DNA from 2 places in the Persicitalea sp. genome. Region 1 is predicted to be linked to the other one. Evidence: riboswitches for the same ligand, from Rfam matches in the RefSeq annotation. Region 1 holds a riboswitch; the other holds the start of a gene.
What was found. A riboswitch is a leader RNA that binds a small molecule or an ion and turns the genes downstream of it on or off. The one in region 1 is predicted to bind S-adenosylmethionine.
Positions count from the first base shown of each region.

Region 1 (5,705 bases):
TCTTGATCCATTTCCCGACCGAAAAGCCGAAGGATCGCAGTTTGGGCTTCATTGAGTTTTCTATTCGGCTCTTTCATCACCTAAATCTTTTAGTTTGTCATTTTCCAAAGATAAAAGAATTTTCAAAACACTTGCACTCGCTCCCTCACGCCATTTCCAGCTTTCCCTTACTCTCTTGCCACGCTCGGATAATCTGCGTCAACTGCTTGTACTCAATCAAAAAACCGTCGTGGCCGTAGAGCGAGTCGATTTCCCGGTATTCGGCGTCGGGGATATGGCGCGCCAGGAACTGCTGCTCCACAACCGGGAATAGCATGTCGGACTTGATGCCAAGTACCAGCGTTTTGGTTTTTACCTGACCGAGGGCATTAACTATACCTCCCTGGTTGCGGCCAACGTTGTGGGTGTCCATCATTTTAGATAAAGTCCAGTACGAGAAGGCATTGAAGCGTTTCATGAATTTATCGCCCTGGTAGCGCTGGTACGACGACGCCCGAAATTCGTCGGTTTGGTCTGGATTATCGCGGGCTTGCGTAAAATTATAAGTATCGTAATTACGATACGATAGCAGCGCGAACGACCGCGCGGCCGCCATGCCCAGCAGCCCAGCCTCGGGCGTTTTTTCTTTCCAGGAGGCGTCGGCTTCGATGGCCATACGCTGGGATTCGTTAAAGGCGATGCCCCATGAAGAATGCACGGCGTTGGCGGCAATGAGAATCAATTCATCAAACAAATCCGGTTGTTGAATGGCCCATTCCAGCGACTGCTGACCACCCAGCGAACCACCCAGACACACCTTGATCCGCTTGATTTCCAATTCCTGCCGCAGTAAGTCCAGCGCGTTCACCACGTCGCGCACCGTCACGTTAGGAAAGTCATGGTAGTAAGGCTGCTTCGTTAGCGGATCGACGGACAATGGTCCGGTGGAGCCGTAACATGATCCCAGCACGTTGGCACAGACGACAAAATGCCGCTCCGGGTCGAAGTGCGTGTTTGGGCCGACTAGCCCGTCCCACCACTCGGCGGCATTAGCGCTGCCCGTAAGGGCGTGGCAGACCCAGACGATATTATCATCGTTTTCCGCTCGGACACCACTGGTCGTGTAGGCCAATTCAAAGCCAGGCAGGCTCTGGCCCGATTCCAACGGGAAGGAGTACGGGTATTTGAATACTTTTTTCTCAGAATGCATTCACTTGACAATTGATCGGTACGCCGATGCGAATGGAGGTTCAGCGTTGCGATTTTTGAATCCTTTTTGAAAAAAAATGGCGGCTCCGACTTTTTGGCGCAGCCGCCATTCGGGTTCAAGCTGGTACCGAAATTTGCGCGAAGGCTTGTTCCATATCAGCTTTGATATCGTCGATGTGTTCGATCCCCACTGACACACGTAGTTCGCCGGGAATTACGCCCGCGTTGAGCTGGTCAGCGGCAGACAACTGGGAATGCGTGGTGCTGGACGGGTGAATAATGAGCGTTTTGGAGTCGCCCACGTTGGCCAGGTGGCTAATCATTTTCACCGAGTTCACGAAGTGATCTGCTGCTTCTTTGCCCGCTTTCAACTTAAAGGAAAGTACCGCGCCCGAGCCGCGCGTAAGGTACTTGGCGGCAACCTTATGGTACTTGCTGCCTTCCAGCCCGGAGTAGTTGACCGACTCCACATCTTCGTGATTTTTGAGCCATTGGGCTAGTTTGAGGGCGTTTTCGCAGGCACGTTCCACGCGTAGGGCCAGTGTTTCTAAACCCTGCAGCAGCAGGAAGGCATTAAATGGACTTTGGCTCGGCCCCCAGTCGCGCAGCCCCTCTACGCGGGCGCGGATGATGAACTGGATATTGCCGAATGGTCCGTCCATCCCAAATACGTCGTTGAAGACCAGACCGTGGTAGCTGTCTGAGGGTTCGGTGAACTGCGGGTACTTGCCGTTGCCCCAGTTGAACTTACCCGAATCCACGATCACACCGCCCATAGAATTACCGTGGCCGCCGATCCATTTTGTCGCCGACTCGACCACGATGTGCGCCCCCCACTTGATGGGCTGGCAAATCGCGCCTCCCGCCCCGAAGGTGTTGTCCACTATTATAGGCAGGTCATGCTTCTCGGCTAGTTTGGCAAACGCCTCGAAATCAGGAACACTATAACTGGGGTTACCAATAGTTTCCAGATAAATGGCCTTGGTTTTATCATCGATTAGTTTTTCAAAACTTGATACGTCGTCACCATCCGCAAAGCGGGCCTCGACGCCAATATTCTTGAACGAGTTCTTAAACTGGTTATAGCTGCCGCCGTACAGAAAAGAGGTCGTCACGAAGTTATCGCCGACGCTCGTAATATTATTAATCGCCAGGAACTGCGCCGCGTGGCCCGAAGCCGTCGCCAGTGCCGCCACGCCGCCTTCCAGCGCTGCCATGCGCTTCTCGAACACGTCGGTCGTGGGATTCATGATGCGGGTGTAGATGTTCCCGAACTCTTTCAAGGCAAACAAGTTAGCTCCGTGCTCAGAATCATTGAAAGTGTAGGAAGTAGTTTGGTAAATCGGTACAGCCCGCGATTTAGTCGTAGGGTCAGGCTCTTGGCCGGCGTGTAGTTGAAGGGTTTCGAAATGTTGGGGGGCTTCTTGTGACATGGGGTTTTTGTTTAAGTGTTTAAGTGTTGAAAGGTTTAACTGTTGTTGGGGTGAGCCTATGTGTTCGCCAAGTGATGACTATGCGCAGCCAGCAGCACTGGCGAGACAACCGGGAGAACACCTTGAAAAAGGAAATTTGCCAGGTCAGGCGCACATGCAACAAAAAATACCGTAGAAACCAGCCGGGGCCAGATTGAACGGTAAAGTGGGCTGGCACTGGGCCACGCCGAAGACGGAATGCGGGTGATGCTGGTTCATGCGCGGGTTTTGGTTTATATTTCCTAAATGTATTTAGGTGGGAGTTAGCACCTTGTCCCGGTTGCGCGTGGGGTAGGTTGCCAGAGGTTCTATGAGCCCATTCTCTAGCCTCTTCTCTATAAATCAACCGCCGATCTGCGAAGCAATTGACTCGTATGCCACAATATTAAGGCCCAAACGACGGAATTCCAAGTCAAGTCGTCTTTTTTTGGCAAAATTCCTGGGAACAAAAGCCCTCCCGATCAAAGTTTTGGTATTCCCTGGATGTCGATTCCAGTAGCCGGGCATTGAGCCGAGCATTCTTTCTATCTTTGTCGATATCAGTTTTTCCCATTTTACTCCAAAACTCCCGGCTCATGGCCCAACACTATAAATTCGACAAGGAGAGGACTTCGCGCAAGCCAGGCGTCACGCCGTTGAAGGAGGCTATCGAATACGTTTTTGGCAAGCCGCACATGAAGCAGGGCTTCGAGGAGAGCTACGTCACGGCGCACTGGGCTAAGATCATGGGGCATCCTATTTCGTCCCGCACGCAAAAGGTATATGTACGCGACCATATTTTATTTCTACAAATAGAATCCGCCCCATTGCGTAACGAACTTGTCCACGCCAAGAAAAAAATCATCGAACTTATTAACCGGGAGATGAAAGCAGAATTGATCGAGGATGTCGTCTTTATTTAATTTGGGATGTCGGAACACTTTAATAAATCCGGCGAAAGCAATATTCCTTAATCGCCGGGCGACCGCCTCGGGGCGCCCCGCCGTCCGGCATTCACCAATCACACGGGCGACCCCGTCCTAATTGAAAACACGTGGCTAAAAAACTACCCACCACTCATAGAAGCACGATGCTGAACCAGGAAGAGAGCCGAAAGGATCTCGGATTTGGCACCAAGATTACCAGCGAACAAAGTCGCTTAGTCAACAAAGACGGTAGTTTCAACGTGCGTCGTGTGGGGGATTCTAATTTAGATAGTGTCAACTGGTACCACCGGCTGATTACCATGAGTTGGTTGAACTTTCTGGGCATGGTCTTTCTGCTGTACTTTGTCCTGAATTTATTTTTTGCCAGCCTGTACCTTCTCGTGGGCATCGAGTATTTGGAGGGCGTCAACAACAACCACCAATTGCCCGATTTCTGGGAGGCTTATTTCTTCAGTTCCCAAACTCTCACCACGGTAGGTTACGGACGCATCAGTCCCACGGGCTTCTGGACCAACGCCATTGCGGCCTCCGAAGCGCTGACGGGTCTGCTGCTCATCGCACTGGCGACGGGTTTGCTCTATGGTCGCTTTTCCCGTTCGACGCCGCGCATTCGTTTCAGCAAGCACGCCGTCATTTCGCCTTACCTAGACATCAACGGCCTGATGTTCCGCATCATCCACGAACGCGACAGTGAACTCATCGACCTGGACGTTGAGGTGACGCTATCGTGCCTGGAGGTGCTGCCGAGCGGAGCCAAAACCCGGAGATATTACCCGCTGGAACTGGAGCGCGGCCACGTCAATTATTTTCCATTGAATTGGACCATCGTCCATCCCATCACGGAAGAAAGTCCGCTCTACAATGCAACTGTAAAAAGCCTGAACGAGACCGATGCCGAGTTCCTGATCATCATTCGGGCTACGGATGAAACCTTCATGCAACAAGTCCACGCCCGTTATTCCTATCACTATGAGGAAGTTCTCTGGGGGGCGAAATTTGAGCCGATGTTCGATACCAGCGCGCAGGGCAACATTGCGGTTCGAGTTTCCGACATCGACCGCCACCGTCCTGCCTCCCTCAATACTTGAACCGCTCACCTATGCCCAAAAAAGTAACGCTTCCACCCTACCTGAAACCCGGCGACACGGTGGGTGTGATGGCCCCGGCCAGCCGGGTTCGATACGAAGATTGTCAGGCAGGCTTGCAAGTTCTGCGCAATCAGTGGGATTTGGAGATTCTGGAGGGAGCGACGCTACACGACGAACATTTTCAGTACTCCGCGCCGGACGAGCAGCGGCGCGAAGAATTACAAAAGATGCTGGACAATCCTAACATCCGAGCCATTTTGGCTGCGCGGGGCGGTTACGGCTGTTCCAGGATTGTGGACGACCTCAATTTTGCTCAGTTCAAAAAATCACCCAAATGGCTGGTAGGGTTCAGCGACCTAACGGTTTTTCTTTCGCACCTCAATGCCCTGGGCTTTGCGGCCATCCACGCACCGATGGTCAAAACTATGACTAACGAAGGCGGCGGGGAAGGCCTGGAATCGTTGCGGAAGGCTCTCTTTGGAGAACCACTTGCCTATGAAATCCCAATGCATCCCTTCAATCGGGAGGGAAGTGGAAAAGGCCCGGTCACGGGCGGTAATTTGTGCCTCCTGGCACACTTGGTCGGCTCGCAATCGGCGGTGGACACGGCGGGTAAAATTCTGTTCATCGAAGACATCAACGAGTACCTCTATAATATAGACCGAATGATGGTGCAGCTTAAACGAGCCGGGCAACTCCAAAACTTAGCAGGGATGATCGTCGGCCAGTTAACCGACTCGCACGACAACCCCGAGCCGACCTTCGGCAAAACCGACTACGAAATCATCCTCGATCATACCCAGGCTTACAACTACCCCATTTGCTTCGATTTTCCCGTCGGCCATGTCCCCGATAACCGCGCCCTGCCCGTCGGGCTAGTGGCAACTCTGGAAGTAAATGAAAGCGGTGCCTCATTGAATTATGAATAATGAGATAAATTTTCTCGCACCTTCAACGGTTAGACCCTTCAACATTTCAATCATTAAACGCTTTTGAAAACCTACTTCACCAACAAAGTCGCCTGGATCACC
Region 1 is NZ_JBGSXF010000539.1:171-5,875, reverse strand. Features, by position in the region: gene ACEW8P_RS19240 (hypothetical protein) at 1-77, opposite strand, end outside; gene metX (homoserine O-acetyltransferase) at 146-1,189, opposite strand; gene ACEW8P_RS19230 (O-acetylhomoserine aminocarboxypropyltransferase/cysteine synthase family protein) at 1,305-2,621, opposite strand; SAM riboswitch class I at 2,891-3,004, opposite strand; gene ACEW8P_RS19225 (DUF721 domain-containing protein) at 3,236-3,562, shown strand; gene ACEW8P_RS19220 (ion channel) at 3,694-4,674, shown strand; gene ACEW8P_RS19215 (LD-carboxypeptidase) at 4,686-5,603, shown strand; partial or broken gene ACEW8P_RS19210 (SDR family NAD(P)-dependent oxidoreductase) at 5,667-5,705, shown strand, end outside.

Region 2 (7,105 bases), on a different contig from region 1:
ACATAGGCGTGCCGCTCACGCTATTGTCTATTCACCCGGATGAGAACACGGTAGCGGTAATTGAAATGGGTGCCAACCACCAGCAGGAAATCGCCTTTCTGTGCAGTATTGCCCAACCGACGCACGGGCTTATTACTAACATTGGCAAGGCGCATCTCGAAGGTTTCGGCGGCATCGCGGGCGTCAAAAAAGGCAAAGGCGAACTCTACACCTACCTTTCCAAGAAAAAGCGGGTCGTATTTGTCAATGTGCAGGACGACACGCTGATGGAAATGGTGAGCAAGAAACACGCCTTTGGCGAAATCGTTTTCTACCGCACCGCCAGTTCGGAAGTGAATCCGACGCTGGTCAAAGAAACGCCGTTCGTCATTTACGAAAATCAGGAGCAGCAAACTATTGTCACACACTTGCCAGGTAAGCACAATTTTGACAACATCTGCGCCGCCCTAGCCATCGGCCATTACTTCGAAGTACCCGGCGAAGCCGCGCACCGCGCCATCTCCGACTACCAGCCCGACAACAATCGCTCACAGGTAATCGAAAGAGGCAGTAACACCATCACGCTCGATGCCTACAATGCCAATCCCAGCTCCATGCGGGCGGCCATCGAACACTTCACCCGCAGCGACGCCCCACGCAAGTTGCTGATTCTGGGCGATATGCTGGAATTGGGCAATGAAGCCGCCGCCGAGCACTTAGCTATTGGTCAATTAGTCGCCGAGGGCAAGTTCGACATTGTAATTCTGACCGGGCCGCTCATGCAACACGCCCTGCCCGCCTTGCCCAAGGCGTACTACATTCCCGATAAATTCTCTCTGCACAACTGGCTTATGGATCACCCGCAGGAAAACACGCACATCCTCATCAAAGGCTCCCGAGGCATGGGGCTGGAGAGTGTCGTCCAGTTTTTGTGAAAATGTGGTACGCGCCGGTGCGCCGGCGCGGTTCCAGCCCGTCGTTAGCAAATGATTCTTTTTAGAAATCGAGTTCTCGGCGAAAGACGGGCTGGAAGCCCGTACCACATCTACTTTCGAGTAAACCAGCAGACGGAAGGTATTTTGTTAAAATATTCAGTCAAAACCAACCTTTCCCCCACTCCATAAACTTTTCAAAAAATCATGAAAAAAGAAATCACCCGTATCGACGTAGGCTCCGCAGCCCTAATGTCGGGGGCCGTGATGGCGCTCCTCAGCCTTGTATTCATCTTTTTCTTCTTTCTAATTTTTTCTCTGCCGTTTGCGAACACCAGTCTTGGTGGCTACGAGAGAGGATTAATATTTGGGGGCGGGGCTATTATGCTGATTTTTGTCCCGATCATTTACGGGGTTATTGGGATCGCTTCGGGAGCCCTCTCAGCGGTCATTTACAATTTTATCGCTGGACGCATAGGTGGCGTAAAAGTTTATGTTAAAGACTGATTTAAGAAGATCAAACTGCTAAAAAAGCAAAAGCCACTGGATGATTCCAGCGGCTTTTTGCTTTAAAATTCGGGTAAAAAATCAAAACCTTTACAATCCGAACGCCTCTTTGATCTTGTCCACAAAATCAAGTTTCTCCCAGGTGAAAAGTTCGACTTCCATTTCCTTTTCCGTGCCGTCGGCCCCTTTGAAGCTTTTCTTGACTACTTCGTTGACGCGCCCCATGTGGCCGTAAGCCGCCGTTTCGGAGTAAATCGGGTTACGTAGTTTCAGGCGTTCCTCGATGGCGTAAGGACGCATATCGAAGATTTTTTCGATTTCGCGGGCAATCTGTCCGTCATTCATATCGACCTTCGCCGTGCCTTTGGTGTCCACAAAAAGCCCGCAGGGCTTGGCCACGCCGATGGCGTAGGAAACCTGCACTAGTACCTCGTCGCAGAGTCCAGCGGCAACCATGTTTTTGGCGATGTGCCGCGTAGCATAAGCCGCTGAACGGTCCACTTTGGAAGGATCTTTGCCCGAGAAAGCACCGCCGCCGTGCGCCCCTTTACCGCCGTAAGTATCGACGATAATCTTGCGGCCCGTTAAGCCGGTATCTCCGTGCGGCCCGCCGATGACGAACTTTCCGGTGGGGTTGATATAGTAGGTAATACTGTCGGTAAAGAGTTCTTGCATTGCTTCCGTCAGCTTTTCTTTCACGCGGGGGATGACAAAAGAAATGACGTCAGAATTGATTTTTTCCAACATATCCTTCTCGCTGGCGAAGTCGTCGTGCTGAGTCGAAACCACAATGGTGTCGATGCGCTGCGGCACATTGTCGTCGCTGTACTCGATCGTCACCTGTGCCTTGGCATCAGGCCGCAGGTAAGGGATGAGTTCGGGTTCATTGTTACGAATATTAGACAGCTCTTTCAATATGCTGTGCGCCAGATCCAGCGCCAGCGGCATGTAGTTTTCGGTTTCGCTGGTCGCGTAGCCAAACATCATGCCCTGGTCGCCCGCGCCCTGGGCGTTGGCTTTGGCCTCGAAATCCTGGCTTTCCGCCGCACGATCCACGCCCTGGTTGATGTCCGCGCTCTGGTCGTGAATGGCCGACATCACGCCGCAGGAGTTGGCCTCGAACATATACTCGCTCTTGGTGTAGCCGATTTTGCGGATTACTTCCCGCGCAATCTTCTGCACGTCGAGGTAAGTGCTGGTCTTGACTTCTCCGGCCAGTACCACCTGTCCGGTGGTAACGAGGGTTTCGCAAGCTACTTTGCTGCTGGGGTCCCAGGCCATAAAGTTATCGATGAGGGCGTCCGAAATCTGGTCGGCTACTTTGTCGGGGTGTCCTTCCGACACGGATTCCGAAGTGAACAGGTAAGGCATTTTTTTGAGTGATGAATGATGAATGATGAATTACTGGAATGCAGGCTGTAAAAACGAATGTGCTGGAACCGCATTGGGCGATACTGATTGGCGAATCCAGGAAGCGGGGCGGGAGAAGTGAACTTTTTTTGGTTTGATACCCACATCGTTCCTTTACCACCGTGGTGTTCAAGCCCGGTTGGCGCTTCTCCTCCGAAGCTTCTGGATGCCGGTGCAAAATTGATTTTTTTTTAGAAATTAACCAAACGCGCTAGAATCTCTTTATCAGCGTATCGACCATTCCTTTGGTGAAGGCCCAGAGCGGCACAGTAGACATGATGCGCAGTTCGTCAGCGAAGGAGGCCTTACCATCCATGAAAGTGAGAAGTTTAGGCGTAAGATTTTTTTTATAAAGGTGCGTAAATATGACTTCCCCGGAGTGGCGTTCCCGCAACAAAACATTTAGTAGTGTACTGTCCATAAGCCGCTTGAACCAGGAGTGCAATGTCGCTTTTGGTGGTGAGGGTTCGCCCGTAGTCAGGATTTGACTCACTAGTTCCTGCGTGAGCCACTGCGTACGCTTAAAGGCGTAACCCGACGAAGCCTTGACGTAGCCGCCCGAAGTACCGATCCTAATGACGCGACTATCGCGAGGGGTTTCGGGAAGCTCGTCGGTCATAGGAATCACCCCAAATTCCTCGTGGTGGATCTCGAAATCCTGAATATTCAAGACATCACGAATGTATGTATGCAGCTCGCGGTCGTATTCGGCTGGTTCCAAAAGTTTGTCGGAGAAGACTGTGTACTCCACGAAGGCCCGTTTCTCGTCCACTGGCAATACGTAGCTAAACCGTACGCCCAGGCCGGTTTGCGCTATGCGGTAGTCCATCATAATTGGCACGTCGGGATCGAAGGAAGGCTGCGGAGTGGATATTTCCCATCCTTTAAAATGCTGGAGCATATTCTCCCGCTTCTTGTTGTCGAGCCGCAACGAAGTGACGCTGTCGAAGACGTAATCGGCGATGAACTGTCCGGCTTCGGTAATGACGAAGCCGCCGTCGGCGGTACTGGTTAGGCGTCCAACGTTCGTTTGCAGAAAGGTAATGTTAGGGTTGGCCGCAAGGTCGGTCTTAACGAAATTGTAAAAATCAATTCCCCGAATCCACTTGTAGGCATAATTGCCCAAGTCGAGTTTCTTTTCAAAACCGCCACTCCCATAAAAGTAAACTTCCGGCCATTTTCGGAAAACAATCGGGTCAAACGGGCTTTCCCGGTCTGTTTCCCAGAAGCACCAGGTGCGATCGTTTTTGTTTTTTTCGTCCCTGTCGAGAATCAGGATCTGCTTGTTGCGTAGCACCGACTGATTCATATAATAAGCCAGACTCAGTCCCGCCAAGCCACCTCCCGCAATGATGTAGTCGTAACGTTTCATAGGGAGTGGTCGGCTATGGTCTTTTGGGTTCTTCTTTGAATCATCTCGTCAGTCGGGCAAAAATTAAAAGCCCATGTCAAGAGAGGACAAGGGCTTTTTCAAAAACATATAAGGCAAAATTTAGATCGGCACGTTAACGTGGCGTTCGGCGTGGTAGCTGGAACGAACAAGCGGGCCGGATTCGACATATTTCAGACCCCTACGCAAGCCTTCTTCGCGGTACATGTCGAACATCTCGGGCGTGATCCACTCGATCACTTCATGATGCATTTTGGTAGGTTGCAGGTATTGGCCGAGGGTCAAGATGTCGAGACCGTGGGCTGCCAGGTCATCCATCGCCTTAAACATCTCTTCTTTGGTTTCCCCTAAGCCGAGCATAATGCCTGACTTGGTACGCTGCTTCGCCTCCTTTGTGCGACGGATTTGTTCCAAACTACGCTCATACTTGGCTTGCGGGCGTACGCCCCGGTAAAGGCGTTCGACAGTTTCCACATTGTGCGAGACTACCTCCTGCCCGCCCTCGATCATGCGAAAGAGTGCGTCCCAGTTATTTTTCACGTCGGGAATCAGTGTTTCTATCGTCGTCGCGGGGCTTTGCTCCTTTACCTGCCGCACGGTTTGGTACCAGATTTCGGCGCCCCGGTCTTTCAATTCGTCGCGGTTGACAGAAGTGATGACGGCGTGCTTGACGCCCATGAGTCGAATAGCTTGGGCTACGCGCTGCGGCTCGTCGGTGTCGTACTCGGGCGGACGGCCCGTGGCTACGGCGCAGAAGCTACAGCTGCGGGTGCAGACGTTGCCCAAAATCATAAAAGTGGCCGTACCCGCGCCCCAGCACTCGCCCATGTTGGGACAACTACCGCTTTCGCAAATCGTGTGTAGCTTATAGGTATCGACCAATTGCCGCACTCGCAGAAAATCGGGGCCGGCGGGTAGTTTTACGCGTAGCCAGTCAGGGCGTTTTTTGCGCGGAGAAGGAATGACGGGGAGTTCGATCATTAAAGTACAGAATGCTTTCTTGCCATGTTTTCATTAAAACCCGTGCAGAGTCAAACTTGTTAGCTAAAATTTTTGCTCTACTTTTTCAGTCCATAATACAGCGTCACAAAGCCAGAGGTGAAAAAGCTGCGGTTTTGGGCCTGGGGCATAATGATGATTTGACGGGAGAAGGCTTCGGTCACAAAGCCAATTTCGATGCCCGTCATATTCTCGCGGAAGGCGCTCAATTCGAAACTGAGGGCAGCCTTGAGGTGCAAGCCCGGAACGATTTTTGACTTATCGAAGCCTTTAAAGAAGCCTCCCGCACCAATAATGTCGCCTGGCAAGTCGGGCGTATACGGCACCGAAGTCACGACACCCGCGCGGGGTTGAAGCTGTACATAATAAGGCTTTTCAATGCCAATCGAAGGCCCCGCGGCCAGAATGCCACTGATAGAAATCCCTTCATTGGAGTGGCGGTTATAAAACATAAGTTCACGGCCGTACTCGGGCCGCAGAACGAAAAGGTAATTCTGTTTACCATAGGTCAGCCGGGAGCCATTGCCGGGGTAAGGCGACGAAAACTCCTTGGGATGTTTTACATTGACCGCTTCAAGGGCCAGGTACCGAAACTGTTGCTTACCGAAAAGCGTCCCGGATATGGATTTGGAACTACGTACCACCACACCGCCCAGCAAGCCAGAGTTAGTGTTAGTGGTAACGCCGCCCGAAATGAGTGAGTTGTAAGTTTCTATGTCGGTGTCAGCTTCGCCGCGCCTTTGCGCCCAACCTACAGTTGTAAGCAAAAGGCACAGGCTGCCGAGCAATAAGCATTTTTTATTCAGCATGATATTTGAATTCCGGGAAAAGTGTTTCGAAGGGTGAAAATAGAGAAATTTGTTTAATTCTTGATTTCCCACGCTCCTTCTTAACGGTTTTTTATAATTTTATGTTCTTCTCACTAACCAGAAACTCATGCCGACGATCAAAACCGACTACTTAGGCGAACTACGTACTCAAGCCGTTCACCTTCAATCGGGAACCCAAATTCTTACTGACGCGCCTACCGATAACCAAGGCAGGGGCGAAGCCTTTTCGCCGACTGACCTCGTTGCAGCGGCCCTCGGCAGCTGTATGATGACAATTATGGGTATAGCCGCCCGTCGCGACGGCATTGACCTGCAAGGCTCCGAAATGGAAATCACGAAAGTGATGTCTCCCGACGCCCCGCGTCGCATCGCCCGTGTAGAACTCGAAATGAAGATGATTACCGACAGAGAATTGTCAGAACCTGAGCATGCTAAACTAGAACGCGCCGCTCATACTTGCCCGGTAGCCCTGAGTCTGCATCCTGACGTGGTGCAAGCGGTTGCTTTCTCGTGGAAAGTAGCGCAGGATGCCTAAAAAAGCGGGCGAAGTCGGGAAATGAGTTTCCGACTTCGCCCGCTTACATTGAATTCTTCAAAATCTAGGCAAACTCGATGCTGCCGGCTTGTTGGCTGATTTCGTCGAAACTAATGTCGAAATGTGAAGCATCGTACACGCATTCACCTTTGGAAATCAGTAAAACCTGTGGCGATTCGTGGGCAACGCTGAAGGTATCGGCTACTTCGCTGGATAAAGAACGCAGCGAGATCAGATCCAGATAGTAGGGCGCTAAGCCGCCTGCTTCCTCATCTTTCCACTTCCTTTCGAACCGTGCTTTGGCCGTCGCGCTGATGTTGCAGCGTGTACTGTGTTTAAAAATCAGCACGGGGTGCCGCTGTGATTCTTCCTTGATTTCTTCAAGCTGGGAAGTTTGGGTAAGTTGATGCCAATTCATGTTTGTTGTGTAATTGTGTAATTGTTGAACTGTGGAATTGTTATGTAGTCCTGTATTTTATCAGAATCCCTAAATCCAATAATTAAACAGCTAGACAGGTAAACA
Region 2 is NZ_JBGSXF010000142.1:532-7,636, forward strand. Features, by position in the region: gene murF (UDP-N-acetylmuramoyl-tripeptide--D-alanyl-D-alanine ligase) at 1-914, shown strand, start outside; gene ACEW8P_RS04800 (hypothetical protein) at 1,119-1,418, shown strand; gene metK (methionine adenosyltransferase) at 1,509-2,789, opposite strand; SAM-I-IV-variant riboswitch at 2,904-3,003, opposite strand; gene ACEW8P_RS04810 (lycopene cyclase family protein) at 3,040-4,200, opposite strand; gene lipA (lipoyl synthase) at 4,321-5,199, opposite strand; gene ACEW8P_RS04820 (hypothetical protein) at 5,277-6,026, opposite strand; gene ACEW8P_RS04825 (OsmC family protein) at 6,154-6,582, shown strand; gene ytxJ (bacillithiol system redox-active protein YtxJ) at 6,647-7,000, opposite strand.
Region 2: linked by a shared signal. The riboswitch ahead of metK (methionine adenosyltransferase) and the one ahead of ACEW8P_RS19230 (O-acetylhomoserine aminocarboxypropyltransferase/cysteine synthase family protein) in region 1 are both predicted to bind S-adenosylmethionine.